DNA from 2 places in the Pseudocalidococcus azoricus BACA0444 genome. Region 2 is predicted to be linked to the other one. Evidence: riboswitches for the same ligand, from Rfam matches in the RefSeq annotation. Region 2 holds a riboswitch; the other holds the start of a gene.
What was found. A riboswitch is a leader RNA that binds a small molecule or an ion and turns the genes downstream of it on or off. The one in region 2 is predicted to bind cobalamin.

Region 1 (7,907 bases), on a different contig from region 2:
AACGGTGCTGGGGGCTTCCTGATTGGCCCAGACCAAGAAGAAATTATTCGGGGTATCGGGCGGATTGAAGGTTTAGAAGATTTAGCCAATTCGGTGATTACCTCTCGCAATGGTGTCCCGATTCGCTTAGGGGATGTGGCCCAGGTGCAGATTGGAGCAGCCTTGGCGCGGGGGGATGGCAGTGTCAATGGTCAACGGGCTGTGATTTTGGTGATTGATAAACAACCCCAGGCCGATACGCCAACCGTGACACGGGATGTTGAGCGGGTGATGACCTCAATTAAGTCCGGATTACCGCCAGATGTGGACGTGATTGAAACTTTTCGTCAAGAGGATTTCATTTCTTCAGCGGTTGATAATGTCCGAGATTCTCTCCGGGATGGAATTATCATCGTTTCGATTGTAATGCTCCTGTTTCTGATGAATTGGCGCACCGCTGTTATTACCCTAAGTGCGATTCCCCTCTCGGTTTTAATTGGTTTGTTGATTTTGCACGCCTTTGGGCAAGGGATTAACACCATGACATTGGGGGGGCTAGCGGTGGCCATTGGTTCCGTGGTGGATGACTCGATTGTGGATATGGAAAACTGCTATCGGGGACTGCGGCAGAACCAGGCCCTGGGCAATCCTAAACAGCCGCTACAAGTGGTTTATGATACCTCGGTTCAAGTCCGCACCAGCGTGATTTTTTCCACTGTGATTATCGTGGTCGTCTTTGCCCCAATTTTTACGCTAACGGGTGTGGAAGGGCGGATTTTTGCTCCGATGGGAGTCGCTTATTTAATTTCAATTCTGGCTTCTACGTTTGTGGCCATGACCCTCTCCCCGGCTCTGTGTGCATTTTTGCTAGCCCCCCGTCAATTACCAAGCGATGAAACCTGGGTGAGTGCCTATTCGCAACGGGTGTATCGGCCACTGTTGGATTTTGCCATTCATAAACCCAAACGAATCCTCTATATTGCCCTGGGGTTATTTATAGCAGCAATGCTGATTCTGCCAATGTTGGGGCGGGTGTTTTTGCCGGAGTTTCAAGAACGTTCCCTAGTGAATGCCATGCTTTTGTATCCCGGTAGTTCCCTAGAAGCTACGAATCGGGTTGGCCTGGCCATGCAGGATGCGCTTAAGGATGATCCCAGGTTTCGCTCAATTCAATTACGGGCCGGACGTGCGCCTGGGGATAGTGATGCGGCGGGGGTGAACATCGGCCATTTAGATGTGGAACTGAGTGATGTCGGGATTCAAGACCGCGAGGGCAGTATTGAGACAATTCGCGAGGAATTTAATAAGTTACCCGGTGTTGCCCCCAATGTCGGTGGCTTTATTTCCCATCGGATGGATGAAGTGCTTTCCGGGGTGCGTAGTGCGATTGCGATTAAAATCTTTGGCCCCGATCTGAATCAACTGCGGCAAATTGGACAAGAGGTGGAAGCGGCCATGCAAGATGTTCCTGGCCTGGTGGATTTACAACTGGAACCCCAAGTCCCGATCCGGCAAGTCCAAATCCAGTTTGACCGGGCCCAGGCCAGTCGCTATGGCTTGACCGTGGGGCAATTAGCCGAAACCATTGAAACAGCCTTTAACGGACGGGTGGTCTCCCAGGTGTTGCAGGAACAGCAGTTATTTGATTTAGTCGTCTGGCTGCAACCGGAAGCCCGCAATAATCTCGACACCATCAGCAACCTACTGATTGATACCCCCACGGGCAGCAAAATCCCCCTCGCCCAAGTCGCCCAAGTGAACTATGACACCGGCCCGAACACGATCAATCGGGAAAATGTCTCACGGTTATTGGTCGTCTCAGCCAATGTTTCCGGGCGGGATTTACGCTCAGTCGTCAATGACATCCAGGCCAAGATTGCCGAAACCGTCACCGTTCCCAGTGGCTATGTCATCCAATACGGCGGGCAATTTGAATCAGAAGAACGGGCCACCCAAAACCTGATTGTCTTTGGCAGTCTGGCGTTTCTTGTTATTGCAATTTTGATGTACTTTGCCGTCAAGTCAATCCCGGCCATGGTGATGATTATGATTAACTTGCCCTTGGCTTTAGTCGGTGGGGTCTTTGCCATTGCCGTGACAGGAGCTGTGATTTCCGTTCCCTCTCTGGTCGGGTTTGTCACGTTGTTTGGGGTGGCAGTCCGGAATGGCTTGCTCTTGGTGGATAACTACAATCAAAAGTTTGCCCTGGGCTTACCCCTAAAACAGGTGATTACGACGGGTTCGATGGAACGGTTGGTGGCGATTTTGATGACGGCCCTGACCTCAGCTTTGGGGATGTTGCCCTTGGCCTGGGGGACGGGAGCGGGGAAAGAAGTGCTGCAACCCTTAGCGATTGTCGTCTTTGGTGGATTATTTACCTCAACGGCTCTGACACTGCTGGTTTTACCGGCCCTCTATGCCCAGTTTGGTCGGTATTTTCTACCCAAAACTGCTTTGGAGCCTGAGATCGAGGCGGTTAATCCACCCGGCCAGCCCGTCAAAGTCGGCCCCATTTCCTAACTGTTAACGTTACGTTTGTGAGGAAAACCATCATGAAAATCAAATTTCTATCGTTGATCACTGTCCTTGGCCTGGGTTTGAGTCTCGGGGCCTGTGGCGGTGATTCGGAGACAACCCGTTCATCACCCTCTCCAGAAATATCTAGCCCTAGTCCCACACCGACAATGGAAGCGGCCGATTCCGTCGCCAATGCTGAACCCTCTGATGGTCATGCTCAAGGCGGCCAAGTAGTTGAAACAGGAAAATATCACCTAGAATTGCTCGTCGCGGAAGAACCTGCTGGCCTCCACATTGACTTTTTCATCCAAGAAGGCGTTGACCACACCCCCGTTCCCGATGCCCAAGTAGCCGGACAATTACAACTTCCTGATGGCAGCCAGAAAACCCTAGACTTCCAATACAGTGATGCGGATAAACACTACACCGCTTATTTAACTAATGCCCCGGCGGGTGAATACCGTTTGGTTGTGCTATCTGATATTCGGGGTGAAAAAGTCAATGGCCGGTTTACCTTTACGCCTTAAAGCTTGGAATGGGCATTAATGATGCAACCGCTTTAGGTCAGGCATTCGTTGGTATTGCGATGTGCGATGGGTAGCGCTGGTAGTGATGTGGCGTTAGAAGCAGCAGGTATTGCCTTAATGGCGGATCGTTTGGAGCAGCTAGAACACGCAATTCGTTTGGGTCATCGCTCTCAAGGAGTCGCCAAACAAAACATTATTTTTGCCCTCGGTTTTGTCGTGATTCTGTTGATTGTAAACTTTGCAGATAATATCACCCTACCCTTTGGGGTTTTGGGGCATAAAGGATTGAGTAAATTGCGATTATTGAGAGGCTAATTAATTAATCCCATTGCTGTTTGTAAAAGTAGCCAAACATTCAGAGAAACAATAATGGTCGTAACTGCCCAAGCCAACACTTTCAACCACTTGGGATTGACAAACTCGCCCATCAGGCGGCGATCACTCGTAAACATTACCAATGGAATCACAGCAAAGGAAAGTTGCAGACTTAGTACTACTTGACTGAAAATAAGTAGCTTTCCTGTACTTTGTTCACCAAAAAACACGATTGCAATCAAAGCGGGAATGATAGCTAGCAAGCGAGTAGCTAATCGGCGCAACCAGGATGGTAGCCGGAATCCCAGAAACCCTTCCATTACAATCTGTCCTGCCAACGTCGCTGTTAGGGTTGAACTCTGGCCTGAAGCTAGCAAAGCTAATCCAAAAATGGTACTGGCAGCACTCACGCCTAGCAAAGGAGACAGTAATTTGTAAGCATCCTGAATCTCAGCGACTTCGTGATAACCAGAGAAATGAAAGGTTGCTGCGGCAACGATCAAAATGGCAGAGTTGATGAATAGGGCAAACGAGAGGGCAACTGTCGAATCAATCGTGCCAAACTTGATCGCTTCCCATTTCTTTTCGGGTGTTGGTTGCCAAGCGCGAGTCTGAACGATCGACGAATGCAGATAAAGGTTGTGCGGCATCACCGTTGCGCCCAAAATTCCGACCGCAATATAAAGCATCTCTGGGTTTCGCAAAATCTCCCGATTGGGCAAATAGCCCTGTAAAATTCCGCCAACATCAGGTTGAGAAAACAGAATTTCTGCTCCAAAGCACAGCCCAACAGTTGCCACCAGCATGATGACGAGCACTTCCACATAGCGAAATCCTTTGCCTTGCAGGAATAGCAACACCAGGACATCCAGTGCCGTGATACATACGCCCCATAGTATGGGAATGCCAAACAGCAGTTGTAAGGCGATCGCGCTTCCCAGTAGCTCTGCCAAATCACAGGCGGCGATCGCAATTTCACACAGCACCCAAAGTATGAAACTGACACGGGGGCTGAAATAGTCCCGGCAAGCCTGCGCTAAATCTTTTCCAGTGGCTACCCCTAATCGCACACACAGCGATTGCAGCAGGATCGCCATCACGTTTGAGAGCAAAATCACGCTCAACAGTGTGTATCCAAACCGGGAGCCTCCAGCAATGTCCGTTGCCCAGTTGCCAGGGTCCATGTAGCCTACTGAAATAAGATAACCAGGTCCTGCGAACGCTAGCATCTTGCGCCAAAAGCCTTTGGCATTAGGAATCGCAATGCTGCGGTAAACCTCTGGCAAGCTAGGAGGGTGATTTGGGAGCGCCATTTCTAAAAGTTTTTCATAATTCTTTCATAATTAACCGTATCACCATACGATTAGGCTAGGAAAGCTTTTAAGAAAGTTCATGCTTCCAAGGGGCTATTTCCTCACTTTGCATCAACCTCTTCCTCCTCAGTCAACCTCTGAGCAGAGCAACTCAATTTAAGTAACGGAGTGTACTTTACGCCGTCACGCACCATTCAAGAGTGTAAAGCTTTTCTTTGAAGACCTATGTGCTTCTACAGACTGTGGTATAGTTCTGAGGCTATCGGTTTTAACGGGGAGCAGCCGTTAAGCGTGAGGGGGAAAGTGTAGTGAAAATCTACCGCTGTCTCGCAACTGTAAAGAGAAAAGTGATTCTCTAAGCCAGGATGCCCGCCAATAGCTAAATCCTTCTCGCATCTTCGAGGTATAAGATGACGGCTCAAACGTTCAATTTAGTTCGGCAACAGGCAATTCGGTTTACTCTTTCCATGCCTGTGCAAGCAACACTCTACATTTCGCTGTGCTCATTGGTTCTCTGGACGATCTATTTCACGACTTACCCGGCTGTACACGATCGAGTTCACTCGCTGCGTCACCACACTGCAACCGTGGCTTGTCACTAAATGGCGTCGTTCCTACAGCAATTAACTCTGAACCAAAATGAGAGCAATGAAGTGTTCTATGCTCATTGGGGCAATATGCCTCATGAGCCTGCTTGTTTATGAAGCCATCGGATTTACACAAGCGCCTCAACCAACGGTTCGATTATCAACTGAGCCGTCGCTGGAGGATATTCGTCCTTTTGAAGCAGAAGCCAGCACGAACCAGCTTCCAACTCGATTCACTGTGCAGGCGATCGATGCATCTGGACAACCACTTAAAAACGCTACTGTCCACTTGCAGTTGCTAACGCCTCTGACAACACCTTGGTTTACGACCGACTTTCCGATCGTCGAAGGCACAACCCTACTAGACCTCAAAACGCTTGCTCCTGCTGGAGAAGTGCAATTTCAACAGATGATGCCAACACGGGGAGTTTATCAACTAAAAGCAAGGGTCACTCCACAAGTTGCAAATGCGTTTGCACCATTTGAGCAAACGCTGCCAATCTCTGTGAGTGAAAACGGCGTGAAATATCAGAATTTTGCGATTCTGGCTGCTGTTCTGCTTTTAGCAGGATTGGTAGGGGGATGGGTCATTGGTCAAAGACGGGGCATTCAACCTGGAGAGATTGCCCCAAAACCCGTGCGGCTGTTACTGAGTGCAGCCGTTGTCGTGGCGATCGCAGCACTGCTCTATGTCAATGTGAGTGCTGAAGTGGCACAATCGCACCACTCAATGGCAATGTCCCACCTTACAGAAGTGCCCCCCCCTGCCCCTTACCCCAGCCAACGACAAGAGGATGGATTAAAAGCTCAGCTATCGGGCGATCAGAGGGCTGTAGTTGGAAGGCTGGCAAATTTTCAAGTGAGCATCACTGATGCGAGAACTCAGCAACCTGTTACGGATGTGATGGTCAAAGTCAGAGCGACTCAGATGGAAAATGGCTGGATTTCATTTGCCTACAATGGGACAACTGACTCGACAGGACAATTACGATGGCAGGAGCAGTTTTTTGATGGAGCATCGCATCAGATAGACGTGGAAGTAACACCTCGACCTATTTCAAATCGACAGTTTCGCCCCCTACAGATAGCTCAAACTCTAGAGGTTGAAGGTATAGCTCCACCACTGCACGTCCGGCTAATCAGCTTATGTTACATGACTGGGATTGTCGCGATCGGTTTGTTGTTAGGGTTGCAGCTTCAACAAAGGCGATCCAATCAGGCTGAATAATGCAAGAGGATCAACGTCTATTTCAGCGAACAAGTTCTTGTGCTTCCCAGGAAGATGTATCTTCTAACGATAGAATTAAATTCTAGGCGCATACATCATCACCAATACACCAACCAAGGTGATTGCGGCTCCAAACCAATCCATGCGGTCAGGCATAATCTGATCTACTTTCCATCCAGCCCCAGGTGATAGATAGGATTATAAAAATTCCGCCATAAGCGGCATAGGCTCGTCCAAAGTTGGCAGGTTGAGGCGTTGCTACAAATCCATAAACGGTGAGTAAAAGTGCTCCGGCTAATGCCAACCATCCACTTTTGCCTTCCCGTACCCATAACCAAACTAGGTATCGGCCGCCAATCTCGCATAAGCCCGCCATGATGAAATAAAGCAGCGATCTCAGAATCATCTCTGATATCTCTTTAATCTGGTTCATTCAAATGCGCTGCAACTTCTCGGTACAGATTCATCACATGATGATCTGCAAGGCTATAGTAAACATTCCGTCCGACCCGTTGATACTTGACTAGGCGCTGCGATCGCAAAATTCGTAATTGATGAGAAACCGCCGATTCACTCACTTTCACCGCCGCCGCTAAATCACAGACACAGAGTTCTTGACGGGCTAAGGCTGACATCAACCGTAACCTGCTCGGATCCGCCAGCGCACTGAAAAATTCTGCCATCTGTTGCGCCTGATTTAATGACATCACATCTGGTTGAACCTGCCGAACCTGCTCCAGATGAACGAGGGGCACATCACAACTAGGTACATCTTCGCTTGGGAAGGGTTGTGACTTTGGCAATGATGATTTGCTCATAGAAATTAGAATTAGCTACCAGAGAAAGAGTCGAGGTTGATCCGAGGAAGTAATATTCATTTTAACATCTCTAATATATGAGCATATCTTCAGATATTTTAAGATTAATGCTACAGTTCAGAAAAGTTCTATTTCAAGTTGTGTTTGAACCAGTATGACTGAATCGTCATTGCTCAAGACTCAGCAAATGCAAATCGGCGGCATGGACTGTACCAGTTGCAAACTGAAGATTGAGGGTAGCCTGGAACGCTTGAGAGGGGTAACAGAGGCATCTGTAACAGTGCAAACCGGACGGTTGACCATCACCTATAACCCAGAGCAGGTCAACGAAACAACGATTCAAGACCAGATAAAAGCGTTGGGCTACACCCTTGCAACTTCAAAGTCATCTGTCGCGCTTAATGGACAGGATCACCATGAGCCCCATGCAGGAAACCACAGCCATGTAGATGATCATTCCCATGATGAACATGACGAAGTAAAGGAACAAGGACATGGGGACAAGTATGGTGCTGGTGAATTTAATCTCAAGCAAGAGGCGCCGCCTGTCCTGATTGCGGTTGCCCTCTTTGCCATCGCCATTCTGTTTGAGCAACCATTGCACAATACACCTGGTCACATTG
Region 2 (7,907 bases):
GCTAATCAGGGTCAAGCGATTGTGACGATACAGCCAGGCCAGATACCCCAACCCCCCATAAATAGCCCAGAGCAACAACGACCAGCGACTCCCATGAATTGTAATCCCACCTCCATAGATAAAGTCAAAGGAAGGAATTGCCGGATAGCCAAAGACCCAACCACAGGCGGCATGGCCTAGCTCATGAACGAGGGTAATTAAGGGGGTAAACAAAAAGGTTAAAAATGGCAAAGTAATCAGAATTAATGCCAAGACTGCGCCAATGCCGATGGTTTTCCAGGCCTGGGCATCTAATCGTTGAATCGGAAACCCAAACGCGTCAGTCGATGGGGGGGCTAACTGAACCTGGGGAACAGGTAATGATTGAGATGGCGAGATTTTGGACCTGGCTTGGGCGGGCATGGCTAAGTTAGGTAAAGTTTCTGGATCCGTTAAATCCAAGTGGTAGTGCCAAAGCTCTTCAGACTGGCCTGGATAATTGGCCTGAATTTCGAGGATTTTTGCGGGTAAATTGGGCCAAGTTAACAGTTCGCGACTGATTAAGGTGAGGCTACTCTGGGCTTCTGGAGGAACTTCTGACCGGAGGGTTAAGATAAGATTGGTGGGATTGATTGTAGAATTTAGGCTAGGACTAACTTGAATCCCTTTATGACCTAGGGCCTGGTTGAACAGTAAGGCAATAGCCCTTAAATCTCCCTCTCCTGCTTGGTGACGTAACTGAGCCAGTTTCATCAATAAAGCCCTAAATGCTTAGCTAGGGATAGTCTGGATGATCAAGCTAAGGCAACAGTGTAATTTTATGACAACGATGGGGAACTATAAAGGCATCATCGGGGGACTTGATCATGAAATCTTCACATCTACAGCCTAAAGCTATTCTATGGTGTGGTTACCTAAACTCGAACACGGGCTTTACCCTAATTGAACTTCTAACTGTTGTGATTATTATCGGAATTTTGGCAGCTATTGCTCTTCCATCTATGCTATCCATGTCTAATCGAGCCAAAGAAAGTCAAGCCCAGAGTAATATTGGAGCCGTTAATCGCGCTCAACAAACCTACCGCTTAAACAATCCAACTTTTGCCCAAACTATCAATGAACTCGAAATTAATGTTCCTAATGAGACCCCACAGTATCTCTTTGCAATAACAGAGAATACATCTATTTTGGGAGAATATAAAGTTACTCCTAAAGAGGCTGGCCTGTCAGCATTTACGGGCTGCGCTAATGCCAATACAACGGCTATTCTTGCAACGACCACGGCCACAGTCCTAAAGGTCTCCCCTCCCAGTAGTGGCAGCGCAGTTCCTGGCGAGTGTCCTTAGGGAATTAGGGAAACGCAAGTCATTGCACTCAATGTAAATCTTGACGACACTGTTGAGTTGGAACAATGGAAAACTCCTGAGTCAGAATGAAACTAGTGAGAGTTGCAGTCGTAATCAGGGGGGTAATACTGGTGTGGGAAATGGTACTCAGAATCATGATCATACTCATGGGAGCATTTACGATTGATACTCCAATCGCCGCCATCATGCAAACTAGGGCTACGGACAGAGGAATTCCCGGTATTAGTTGATGTACCCCCATACCCACGCAGGCCCCGACAAAAAACACCGGAAAGACAACTCCACCCTTAAACCCAGACTGTAGGGATAAGCTTAAGGCGAGCATCTTCATGATTGCAATTAAAAACAAAAGCCAAGCACTATAGCGCATCCCCGTATCAAGAATTTCTTGGATTTGGGCCTCACCATAGAACAGGGTAATCGGAAAAGCCATCGCAATCAGACCAAAGGCTAATCCCCCTAAGGTAATGAGCAGTAAAGGACGATTCCGTAAGGGAGTTACCAAGCGTTGAATTATAAAATCAATTCCCAGAAATAATAGCCCTACTCCAGCCCCAATAATGCCCAAAAGTATGGCTGAGCCAATGTCAATCGGACGCAACTGTTCATAGGGTGGAAAGTCATAAATACCGCCAAAAGTCACCCCTGTGGCACAACGAAAGACCGCAAAACCCATGAAAGCGGACATTAAGGTAGGAATAATGGCCTCACAAAACTCCAGGCCCCGCCGATGGGGAATTTCTAAAACAAAGAGGGCGGCCCCCAATGGTGCAGAGAAAAAGACCCCCATGCCCGCACCCATGCCACAGAAGGTGAGAATCCGGGCATCTCGAGTGGATAACTTGAGGCGGTCAGCGATCCAACTCCCCACACCCCCGTTAATATCAATTAGAGGACTTTCTGGCCCAGCACTACTCCCCACAGTTAGGGAGAGCCAAGAGGCCAAAGCTGTGCCTGGGAGTTTTGTGTAATCTAACTTGCCTTTTTCGTGAAGTTCCTGAACTGCCCCCGCTAGTCCTCCTGCTGCCCCCATATATTTGACAACCAGGCCCACCAATAAGCCGCCAATTCCGGCAATGATCCAGACGCGATAGCGCAACTGATCCCAGGTTGGTAGAATTGCCCGCCCAGGTAATTCATTCCATAATAGGGAAAAACCTAATTTCATAGCTAAATAGAATAAAGTAGCGAGGAGTCCACCAAGCAGACCCACGCCAGCCGCATAGAGCAATAATTTGGGGTAAGGTAAGACTTTCTCTTCCTTGAGCAGATCCGTCATAGGAATAATTGCCAACTTTTCTTTTAGAAATAGCAGACTTTCCCATGCAGGTACAGATCGGCTGTCAGTTGCCAAGCTAACCGCGAGATTATTAATCCGCTGGGAGAGTAAGAATAACAATTATGTTCTTTAATCAAAGCGGGTAACGCGATTCGAACGCGCGACATCAACCTTGGCAAGGTTGCGCTCTACCACTGAGCTATACCCGCATAAACTATTTATTAGGCATTGTTTATCATTTCAAACTATAGCCCCTTTTGTCAAGCATCAGGAGAGAATGACTGGAGGGTCAATGGTTCAATCCTGGATTGGTAATAATTTTCTATGAAAGCGGTTGTTTGTCAGCAATATGGTTCCCCGGATGTTATGCAAGTGGAGGATGTTCAAAAGCCATTATCAGGTTCCAAGGACATTTTAGTTAAGGTATCTGTGGCCAGTGCGACTGCGGCTGATTGTATGGTGCGTCAAGGCATACCAATCTAGGCGTTGCACAATCACGGGATGGTGGAACCGAATATTGGAATCCTGCCAAACTTGAGGTAGTGAAGTAAAAGTCTGATATAGTAAACAGTAATGATTCGTAAGAATAGCCCAGGATTATCTATCCCTGCAAAATTTTGGTTTTATCCTAGGCTCAACGAGGGGGGATTCTTTACCAAGGCTTCTGATGATCAGTCATTCTCACAAATGAAGACCGACTGCTATAGATGCTTTTAGTAGTGGGTAGAACCCTAAAGGTAATGATAGACTTGGAAAAATCAAAGCTGAAGTCACTTGCACCCTTAATCTATGCCTGAATGCCCAAGCTGCCAATCTCACCATACCGTCAAGAACGATCATATCCACAACGGCAAACAGCGTTTCCTGTGTAAACAGTGTGGTCGGCAATATGGCACATTGAAGCTAATTCCTTTAAGAACTCTGCATCATCTATGAAACAAACTGCTTCCCAGGCTCTTTCCCCCAGATTTCGGCCCCAGAACTTACTGGTTATTCCGATTATGGCTGCCTTCATTGGTTTAATAACTCCGGTGGCTTTTGCCCAAGAGATGATCCGTACTCTGACTGTGACAGGCCGTGGCAAAGAGGCTGTAACTCCCACCCAGGCCCAGGTGACATTAGGGGTTGAAATTCAGGCTAAAACCGCCACCGATGCCCAGGCCGAAGTTGCCCGCCGGATGAATAGTGTTGTCAATGTTTTGAAAGCCAATAATGTTAGTAAGCTCCAAACCACTGGGATTAATCTTTCCCCCAACTACGACTACAGCAACAATCAACGGATTTTAAGGGGATATACGGCTCGGAATACTGTCAGCTTTACCACTAGCACTGAATCCACTGGCACGATTTTAGATGCAGCCATCAAAGCTGGGGCCACCACGATTGAAAATGTCAGCCTGATCCTAGCCGATAGCCAGTTTTCTGCGGCCCAAAAAGTTGCTCTCCAACGGGCTACCCTCGATGCCCAGGCCCAGGCCAGTGTTGTTTTGAATACCCTTGGTCTCAAGCCCCAGCAAATTATTGGCATTCAAATTAACAATGCTACTCCCCCAATGCCCCCCCCTAACCCAATGATGATGCGTGTTGCGACCACGGCTGATGCGGCCCCACCAACCCCAGTCATTGCCGGAGAACAACAGGTGGAAGCCACGGTGACTTTACAAATTCAGTACTAAGGCACAGTAATTCCGGGCAATATGGCATTAGATGCAGTTCTTGCACGATCCCGATAATTCCTTACCTATGCTCAAGTTTTGTGGTGATTTTTGTTGTCCTTTGGTTATCCACTTGCCCCGTTCCCCTCTACCCGGAACTTTATTATTTATCTGCTTGGTCTTGGGGCAAATTTAGTAGTGCCATTTTGTAAAGGTCAGATAAAAAAAGTCCAGTAGTTCTTTAACAGTTCCATGTCTAACATCCCTCGCTTCCTGCAATGCCCGACCTGCGGCTCAGACGACATCATGAAAAATGGGACGACCCGTCGTGGAAAGCAGAATTATAAATGCCGTGATTGTGGTCGCCAGTTTGTCGAGAATCCCCAGTGGAAACCTCGTGCCCCGGCCATCTCAGCCATGCTTAATCGCTTTCTCTTAGAGAAAATCCCGTTGGCGGGTATTGCCTGCGTGCTCCAATGATCCGAGTTGTGGCTCTAGAAATACGTCAACGAATATGTCGCCTGAATCGCTAAACTTCCCCCCTGGCCTGGACGCTTAACTCTACACCGGCCGCTCATTCACCGCTCGTATTTGGCTCGTTTTTTGGCTCATTTGCCATCATTTAGCATCATCTCCTATCAGTTTATAACAGCTAATAACACTATGAAGGCCGACAAAGATAGGGTTGCAAGCATTGAAGTAACGGTATATCAAGAACGTACCCGGTTGGGATCGAACCAACGACCGATCGCTTAGAAGGCGAGTGCTCTATCCGCTGAGCTACGGGTACACAAGGGGCAGGCAAAAATTGCCGCTCAAGTCCAGGCCAATGACTGGCTGGATTACTTCAATCCTATCAGGTCACTAAGGTGGGGATTTACTGGAGGACGCGAGTTGCCGAGGAACAATCAATTACTCAGGAAATCCGGCCAGATGATATGGTGGTGAAATCGGTTTTGGTGGGGAGCAGCCATCAAACGCAAGGGGGAAAGTGTAGTGCCCAATCTACCGCTGTCCCGCAACTGTGATGAGAATGTCTAACCTAAGTTCTCTCAGTCAGAATGCCCGCCGATATGATGAACACCAATAAAAGTTACGTCTGCGAGGTACAGGCAAACATGAATATTTCCCGCTGGTTAAGTCTGGGGATGATAGCTGGGTTAAGTTTTTATCTGGTTATCGCCTCTCCCGCTCCCGCCTATGCCATGCACATTATGGAAGGCTTCTTACCCCTGAAGTGGGCGGTCTTTTGGTGGATTGTTTTTCTGCCTTGTTTTTGGCTTGGCTTCCGCTCTCTAAACCGCATTGTCAAGGAACAGCCGGAATTAAAGCTGCTTTTGGCGTTGGCTGGGGCTTTTACGTTTGTCTTGTCCGCTCTCAAACTTCCTTCAGTCACCGGCAGTTGTTCTCATCCGACTGGGACAGGCCTGGGGACGATTTTGTTTGGCCCTTGGGTGATGAGTGTTTTGGGTGCACTGGTCTTACTGTTCCAGGCCCTGCTTTTAGCCCACGGTGGTTTGACAACTCTAGGAGCCAATGCGGTTTCGATGGCTGTGGTTGGCCCATTGGTTGCCTATGGAGTCTATTGGCTGGTTCTCAAAACAACCCACAAGCAGAAAGTGGCGATTTTCTTAGCCGCCGCCCTAGCAGATCTGGCAACCTATGGGGTCACATCCTTGCAACTAGCCTTAGCATTTCCGGCCCCAGTGGGTGGGGTTTTAGCCTCATTTCTGAAGTTTGGGGGGATTTTTATGATTACCCAAATTCCTTTGGCCCTAAGTGAGGGATTGTTGACGGTCTTAGTTTGGAACTGGCTCGAGGCCTATTCTCCTGATGAGTTACGGATGTTAAATCTACTCAATCTCGGTTCAATTTCTCCTGTCACTACTAAAGACGCATGATCACGAGAATTCAGAACCCTTTTATACAATCATCAATGAAAGGTAAGAACGGTGAAAAATCAACCATCTTGGACTAATTGGATCTTGGTTTTGGGTGTCATTTCCCTGGCCATAGTCCCGCTAGTGGTGGCTAAGGGAGCAGAATTTTCTGGTGCAGATGGCCAGGCTGAGGCAGCAATTAATGAGATTCATCCTGACTACGAAACCTGGTTTAATCCCATTTTTGAGCCAGCTAGTGGTGAGATAGAGTCCCTTTTGTTTGCCACTCAAGCCGGGATTGGGGCCGGAATTATTGGCTATGTCATCGGTTGGTATCGTGGCCGCAAGGAAACCGGAACGGATGCTACTCCATCCCCTGTGAAAAATAAAAATCCGCATTAACCTTATCAAGGGCAAAATCTTAAACCACAGCGTTAGGTAGGCTATTCAGACCGATCAAAACCATAGAAATCTGGTCAGCCCAACGCTTTCAACCGCTCGTTATTTAATTTTCCATGGGGCACCCGCGATATGGCTAGTAAAATTCCTGTCACCATCATCACTGGCTTTTTAGGCAGTGGTAAAACAACCCTAATTCGTCATCTTCTCCAAAACAATCAAGGGCGGCGGATTGCAGTCTTAGTGAATGAATTTGGGGAAATTGGCATTGATGGGGATTTGTTGCGCTCCTGCACCCCTGAAACCTGTGAAGACAGCAAAATTTGGGAGTTAACCAATGGCTGCTTGTGTTGCACGGTTCAGGAAGAATTTTTACCAACCATGCTACAACTCCTAAAACGACGGGATCAACTCGATCATATTTTGATTGAAACCTCTGGCCTGGCTCTCCCCAAACCCCTGGTAACAGCCTTTCGCTGGCCAGACATTCGGCAGGGGGCAACGGTGGATGGTGTGGTCACGGTTGTGGATTGTGCGGCGGTGGCGGCCGGTCAATTTGCCCCAGATTTAGCCGCAATTGAGGCTCAACGCCAGGCCGATGAGAGCTTGGATCATGACACTCCCCTCGGAGAACTGTTTGAAGATCAATTGGCCTGCTCGGATTTGGTGATTCTCAATAAAACCGATCAAGTGGATGCTGCCACCCAGGCCCAGGTCATTACCAAACTCCAGCAGGAACTCTCCCCTCGCGTTAAAATCTTTGCTACCCACCAGGCCCAGGCCGATTTGAATTTAGTTTTGGGGTTTCAGGCCGCCGTGGAAGACGATTTAGACGCTCGCCCCAGTCATCATGATTTGGAAGAAGACCATGATCACGATGATGAGATTAATTCCGCCTATATAATTCAGGATCAGGAATTTCAGCCGGAAGTCCTGCGCCAACGTCTGGACGCTCTGGTGAAAACCGAAGAAATTTATCGGATCAAGGGATTTGTGGCTGTTCCTGAAAAACCAATGCGCCTGGTGATGCAGGGAGTGGGCCAACGCCTCAATTATTTCTATGATCGACTCTGGCAACCTGAAGAACCCCGCCAAACCCGTCTAGTTTTCATTGGCCGGAACTTGGATTCGCAGCGATTGGTGGCAGGTTTATTGAGCTAAATTATCCAACAGTTGTGTGTACTTGCGAGAGATAAAGATACGGCAATCCGTCTTCATTTGTGAGACTGTTTGATCATCACTGCCCTTGGTCAGGAGTAGCTCTTTTTTAGGCCTGGGGTTAAGTCAAAATTAATCGGCCACGAATAATGTTGAGCTAATCTCACGAATCATTACTGTTTGCTATATG

Region 1: linked by a shared signal. The riboswitch ahead of RIF25_RS12965 (hypothetical protein) and the one ahead of RIF25_RS09525 (energy-coupling factor ABC transporter permease) in region 2 are both predicted to bind cobalamin.

What each region holds. Positions count from the first base shown of each region.
Region 1 is NZ_JAVMIP010000015.1:72,280-80,186, reverse strand. Features, by position in the region: gene RIF25_RS12985 (efflux RND transporter permease subunit) at 1-2,499, shown strand, start outside; gene RIF25_RS12980 (hypothetical protein) at 2,532-3,023, shown strand; partial or broken gene RIF25_RS12975 (heavy metal translocating P-type ATPase) at 3,029-3,338, shown strand; gene RIF25_RS12970 (Nramp family divalent metal transporter) at 3,335-4,651, opposite strand; cobalamin riboswitch at 4,898-5,042, shown strand; gene RIF25_RS12965 (hypothetical protein) at 5,336-6,466, shown strand; partial or broken gene RIF25_RS12955 (YnfA family protein) at 6,542-6,872, opposite strand; gene RIF25_RS12950 (ArsR/SmtB family transcription factor) at 6,886-7,284, opposite strand; gene RIF25_RS12945 (heavy metal translocating P-type ATPase) at 7,439-7,907, shown strand, end outside.
Region 2 is NZ_JAVMIP010000008.1:76,373-84,279, reverse strand. Features, by position in the region: gene RIF25_RS09570 (hypothetical protein) at 1-732, opposite strand, end outside; gene RIF25_RS09565 (type IV pilin-like G/H family protein) at 846-1,325, shown strand; gene RIF25_RS09560 (chloride channel protein) at 1,354-2,625, opposite strand; tRNA gene RIF25_RS09555 (tRNA-Gly) at 2,763-2,834, opposite strand; gene RIF25_RS09550 (hypothetical protein) at 2,950-3,108, shown strand; partial or broken gene RIF25_RS09545 (transposase-like zinc-binding domain-containing protein) at 3,415-3,516, shown strand; gene RIF25_RS09540 (SIMPL domain-containing protein) at 3,558-4,301, shown strand; partial or broken gene RIF25_RS09535 (IS1/IS1595 family N-terminal zinc-binding domain-containing protein) at 4,533-4,655, shown strand; tRNA gene RIF25_RS09530 (tRNA-Arg) at 4,998-5,070, opposite strand; cobalamin riboswitch at 5,215-5,367, shown strand; gene RIF25_RS09525 (energy-coupling factor ABC transporter permease) at 5,399-6,181, shown strand; gene RIF25_RS09520 (energy-coupling factor ABC transporter substrate-binding protein) at 6,233-6,562, shown strand; gene cobW (cobalamin biosynthesis protein CobW) at 6,692-7,720, shown strand; gene RIF25_RS09510 (ASCH domain-containing protein) at 7,905-7,907, shown strand, end outside.